DNA from 2 places in the Rossellomorea sp. FS2 genome. Region 2 is predicted to be linked to the other one. Evidence: riboswitches for the same ligand, from Rfam matches in the RefSeq annotation. Region 2 holds a riboswitch; the other holds the start of a gene.
What was found. A riboswitch is a leader RNA that binds a small molecule or an ion and turns the genes downstream of it on or off. The one in region 2 is predicted to bind lysine.
Positions count from the first base shown of each region.

Region 1 (3,126 bases), on a different contig from region 2:
AAAGCTACCCGTTCATCAAGCTGACCAACGAGCGTCACCCAAGACTCATCACCACCCGCAAGGTACAGCGCGGAAAAGGACGGTACTTCGGTCCGTATCCGAACGCAGGAGCCGCGAACGAAACGAAAAAATTGCTCGATCGCCTGTATCCCCTGCGAAAATGTACCACGCTGCCGGACAGGGCATGCCTTTACTACCATATGGGACAATGCCTGGCGCCGTGCATCAAGGAAGTGAATAATGAAACCTACCGCGAGATGACGGATGAAATCGCCCGTTTCCTGAATGGCGGCTATAAGGAAATCAAGGAACAGCTTTCCGTGAAGATGCAGGAAGCCTCTGAAAAGATGGAATTCGAGCGTGCCATGGAGTTCAGGGATCAGATCCAGCATATCGAGGCAACGATGGAAAAACAAAAGATGACCATGACGGATTTCACCGATCGCGATGTGTTCGGTTACGGCATCGACAAGGGCTGGATGTGCGTCCAGGTGTTCTTCGTGCGGCAAGGGAAACTCATCGAACGGGATGTTTCCCTGTTCCCGATCTATAATGAACCGGAGGATGAGTTCCTTACATTCCTCGGCCAGTTTTATTCCAAGTCCAATCACTTCAAACCGAAGGAAATTTTCCTCCCGGAAGGAATCGATGTAGAACTCGTGGAGAAACTCCTTGAAGTAAGGACCGTCCAGCCGAAGCGCGGGAAGAAGAAGGAACTGGTGCGCCTTGCCGAGAAAAATGCCAAGCAGGCACTGAATGAGAAGTTTGCCCTGATCGAACGGGATGAAGACCGTACGATCAAAGCGGTCGAAAGACTCGGTGAACAGATGGGGATCTATACGCCATTCCGGATCGAGGCATTCGATAACTCCAATATCCAGGGATCGGATCCCGTCTCGGCCATGATCGTGTTCCTGGACGGGAAGCCGGCTAAGAAGGAATACCGGAAGTACAAGATCAAGACCGTCACCGGACCGGATGACTATGAATCCATGAGGGAAGTGATCCGGAGAAGGTATGCGAGGGTATTGAAAGAAGGACTGCCCCTCCCTGACCTGATTGTCATCGATGGCGGGAAGGGACAGATCGAAGCGGCCCGGGAAGTGCTGGAGAATGAACTGGGTCTTGATGTTCCTCTAGGCGGCCTCGCAAAGGACGACAAGCATCAGACATCGGAACTGCTGTACGGGAATCCCCTCCAGATCATTCCTTTGGAGAAACGGAGCCAGGAATTTTATCTGCTTCAGCGCATACAGGATGAAGTCCACCGGTTCGCCATCACCTTCCATCGCCAGCTCAGGGGGAAGAGTGCGTTCCAATCCATGCTGGATGATATTGATGGAATCGGTCCGAAGCGTAAAAAACAGCTGTTGAAACATTTCGGATCGATGAAACGGATGAAGGATGCAACCTTGGAAGAGTTCAGGGAGCTTGGGATCCCGGAGCGTGTCGCCATGCAACTTCATGAAAAACTTCATGATAATGGTGAAAAGGACGTTGATACCCCAAAATGATTGTGCTATAATGAACAAAAATTAAAAACATTATCACTTTTTAAGTGGTGATAGAGGTGCGGACTTCAATAGTACGGTTCACGGAAGAGTATGAGCTCTGGAGATGTGACTGGAAAGGGGAGGACCGCCGAAGTGAAGCCGCACTCATATCGGCTGCGCTGGTTCTGCATTTAATAGATGCAGGATTGTCAAGATGATTCATCTTGGAGAGCTATCTCACAATGCCGACTGAACCTTTTTTGTTCGTATGCAGTGTTCAAAAAGCAATGAGATGCTTCGTCTCATTGCTTTTTTTTATACCTGCTGCATGACGGTGTCCCCGACATGGGGATGCCAAAAGCCGGAATCAGATAGTAGCTCTAGTCCATCAGGGTGCTCCGCATCCAATCAAGAAGAAAGAGGGAGAAGCATTGGGTATAATCGTTCAGAAATTTGGCGGAACTTCGGTGGGATCAGTGGAACGAATTCAGCATGTGGCTTCACGTGTGGTGGAAGAGAAGGAAAAGGGGAATGACGTCGTCGTCGTCGTTTCAGCAATGGGAAAAACGACGGATGCCCTTGTAGGCATGGCAAAGGAAATCTGCTCGCAGCCGAGCAAACGTGAAATGGATATGCTTCTGTCTACAGGAGAGCAGGTGACCATCTCACTATTGACGATGGCCCTTATCCAAGTCGGCCAGGATGCCATTTCGTTTACGGGCTGGCAGGCCGGGATCGAGACGGAGTCCATCCACAGCAATGCCAGGATCACCAATATCCACACGGAAAAATTGGCATCCCATCTGTATGAAGGGAAGGTCGTCATCGTGGCAGGATTCCAGGGAATGACTGCATCAGGAGAAATCACCACCCTTGGCCGGGGCGGATCCGATACGACGGCCGTCGCCATCGCAGCAGCCCTGAAGGCGGAACGCTGCGATATTTATACGGACGTAGATGGGGTCTACACATCCGACCCCCGTTATATAAAAGGAGCCAGGAAGCTTTCCAGCATCTCCTATGATGAAATGCTGGAGCTTGCCAATCTTGGGGCGGGCGTCCTCCATCCGAGGGCCGTGGAATTTGCCAAAAACTATCAGATTCCATTAGAAGTCCGTTCAAGCATCGAGAGGATCGAAGGTACTTATATTGAGGAGGAAGCAAGCATGGAACAAAATCTAGTTGTACGCGGCGTAGCGTTCGAGAATGAAATCACAAGGGTGACGGTCTTCGGTCTGAATAATGCGTTGAAGGGGCTGTCATCGATCTTCACCACACTGGCGGAGCATCACCTGAATGTCGATATCATCATCCAGAGTCAAACAGAACAAAATACGACCAATCTGTCGTTCTCCATCAAAGGGCATGATCTTGAAGAGACCCTCGAGGTCCTTGAACAGCACAAAGAATCCCTCGGCTTCACCCATGTGGAACATGAAGGGGGACTGTCGAAGGTATCCATCGTAGGATCGGGCATGATCTCGAATCCTGGTGTCGCAGCAGAAATGTTCGAAGTGCTCGCAGATAACGGGATCACCATCAAGATGGTGAGCACATCTGAAATCAAAGTATCCGTCGTCGTGGACGAGGATCTCATGAATAAAGCGGCACAGGTGCTGCACTCCTCTTTCCA
Region 1 covers NZ_JBLRVS010000001.1:214,846-217,971, forward strand. The annotation lists gene uvrC (excinuclease ABC subunit UvrC) at 1-1,514, shown strand, start outside; lysine riboswitch at 1,558-1,736, shown strand; gene ACNA6I_RS01075 (aspartate kinase) at 1,925-3,126, shown strand, end outside.
Region 1: another riboswitch for lysine. It lies ahead of ACNA6I_RS01075 (aspartate kinase); the one in region 2 lies ahead of ACNA6I_RS18615 (Na+/H+ antiporter NhaC family protein).

Region 2 (3,126 bases):
AATAATCCTTGCAATAGGTAATTATACCTTGCAGAATTACAGGTTTCCTTTATAATGGACATATTAGTAAATTTTGTCGAAAAATGAAGGGGATATATAGGAGATTAGTATGATGCTCATTTCTACAAGGTCCATCAGATCCGGCATGGTTCTAGGTTCACCGGTCTATAACATGAGAGGAAAGATGCTGATTCATGATCGCGTGCCGCTCACGGACCGCATGATTCAGCGGCTGTTAGAGTTGAATATTCAATATGTTTATATCGAAGATTCTCTTTCCCATGGAATCGAGGTCAAAGAGACCGTTTCAAAGAAAGTGAGACAGGAGACGATCAAAAGCATCGAGAAGGCATTCAGTCAGGTCAAGCAATCGGGCATCCCGAAAAGCGTGTTGTTTGAGGAGAGTGCTAGGCAAATGACTGGCATCATCGGAGTCGTCCTGCAGGAAGTCAAGGAGAACAATGACCTTCTGACGATCCTGACAGATGTTTTCTCCTATGATTCTTATATCTTCCATCATTCGTTCAATGTGACACTCTATACCCTTTCGATCGGCCTTAAGCTGAATCTTCCCCAAAAGCAGCTCGAACAGCTCGGGGTTGGAGCGATTCTTCATGATATCGGCAAAATGTGCATATCGGAGGAAATCCTCATGAAGCCGGGCAGACTGACGGAAGCGGAATTTGCTGAAATCAAACTCCATTCCGAGAGGGGATTTGAAATCCTCCGCGGCCTTCATTCGGTGTCCATCCTCGTAGCGCACTGTGCGTATCAGCACCATGAGAGGTTGGACGGCTCAGGATATCCCAGGGGAATCAAGGAAGAAGACATCCATCCATTCGCCAAGATCATTGCGGTCGCCGACGTCTTTGACGCCATGACCTCCAACCGGGTATACCGGGATGCCATGCTTCCCCATCAGGCGCTCGAGATCCTTTATGCAGGAGCGGGGACCCTGTTCGACAGGGAGGTCATCGAAGCCTTCAGGCGCTCCGTGGCCATCTATCCGAATGGGATGATCATCGAGCTGAATGATGATCGGAAAGCCATCGTGGCCGAGCAGAATCAAGGGGTGACCGACCGTCCTGTTGTACGGATCGTCGAAGAGCGGGGAGAACGTCTGGAAACCCCTTATGAAATCGATTTGAGCAAGGAATTTGATATCATCATCACGGGCTTTGATCCGGATTTTGAAGTCGGGATCCCTTCCCGTACATGACCCCCCTCTATCGTGGGGTCTTTTTTGCGTTGAATGGTTTAAAATATTTCCATATAGGGAATATCCATTGTCAAAGACCCGGCAGTTTGATATAGTTGTATAGAAAATTTTATAAGCAACCACATCATCAATCCGATGGGGTAGAGGCGCAGGGTTCATTAGTAAGCTGTTTGAGGATGACAACTGAGAGAACAGATGAAAGGGAACTTTTGCCGAAGTAGCCATGTATGTCGAATGCATGGGTGCTGGGGTTATCTTGAAAAAGGATGACACTGTCATTATAGAGGTACTCTATAATGGGGAGCTACAGATCGTGATGGAGCACTTACGTTACTGACAAGGTAATGATAGTATCTCTATCATTGCCTTTTTTGTTTGCCTTCTATCATGTTTCAGCACTTCCCCCCTATCAATTCATAGGAGGAACTCATGGAAAACACCATTTACTCATTGATCCCGCCACTCTTGGCCATCTTGATGGTCGTACTGACGCGGAGGGTACTTTTATCCCTCGGTGTAGGGATTGTAGCATCAGCACTCTTAATAGCCAATTTTTCAATCGTAGAAACGATCTCCCTCGTATGGGATGGTTTCATCGGGAATCTATACGCAGATGGAGAATGGAATAAAGGGAATATCTTCATCATCCTTTTCCTGCTTCTGCTTGGTATCATCACGGCATTCATCAATATCACGGGCGGAAGCCGTGCCTTCGGTGAATGGGCCATCAAGCGAGTGAAGACCCGCAGGGGTGCACAACTCCTTGCAGCCGTACTCGGTATCATCATCTTCATCGACGATTATTTTAATGCACTTGCGGTCGGTCAGGTAGCACGTCCTGTCACGGACCGTCACAATATTTCAAGGGCAAAACTTGCCTATATCATTGATTCGACTTCAGCTCCCATTTGTGTGGTTTCACCGGTTTCAAGCTGGGGGGCGTACATCATCGGCATCATGGGGACGATCCTGGCTGCGCATAATGTGACCGACATTTCGGCATTTTCTGCCTTCGTGCAAGTTGTTCCGATGAACTTTTACGTTTGGGCCACGATCCTTTTCGTATTGTTGATTGCCATCAGGGGCATCGACTTTGGGAAAATGCGTGAGCATGAAGTGAAAGCGATCCAGACAGGTGAGCTGTATGATGCATCAAAAGAAATCCCAGGAGAACTTAAAAATGAGCTTCCCGTCAGCCCAAGGGGAACAGTCGGTGACCTTGTCTGGCCGATTGTTGCTCTCGTCGTCGGAACGGTCGGTGCCATGCTGTGGACCGGATACCGTGCGGTGGGATCCTTCGATCTTCTCAAAGTGTTCGAGAACACCGATGTAACACTTTCGCTGATTCTCGGAGGGGTTGTCGGATTTATCGTTTCCCTGCTCTTCTTCCTCAGACAGGTGAGTATGAAAGGCGTGGAAGGGAGTGCACTCGGTAAAGGGATCATCGAGGGGGTTAAGTCGATGTTGCCAGCCGTTTACATCCTGTTCTTCGCTTGGACGATCGTTACGCTGATCGGAGAATTGGAGACAGGGAAGTATCTTGCGGGTCTCGTTGAACAATCGAGCATACCTGTAGCGGCCCTGCCTTTCATCCTGTTCGTTGTGGCTGGATTCATGGCCTTTTCGACGGGAACTTCCTGGGGATCCTTCGGGTTGCTTCTCCCGATTGCAGGTGAGATTGCGGCCAATACGGATATCACGATCCTGCTTCCATCCATGGCGGCCGTCCTTGCCGGAGCGGTATTCGGAGACCACTGCTCTCCGATTTCGGATACTACCATCCTTTCCTCCACCGGAGCAGGGAGCAATCACATCGACCACGTCCTCACCCAGCTGCCATATGCCCTCATTGCAGCGGGTGCAGCGGCAGTCGGCTATCTTGTCCTCGGATTCACCGAGAACACGTG
Region 2 covers NZ_JBLRVS010000005.1:437,598-440,723, forward strand. The annotation lists gene ACNA6I_RS18610 (HD-GYP domain-containing protein) at 110-1,219, shown strand; lysine riboswitch at 1,353-1,534, shown strand; gene ACNA6I_RS18615 (Na+/H+ antiporter NhaC family protein) at 1,649-3,126, shown strand, end outside.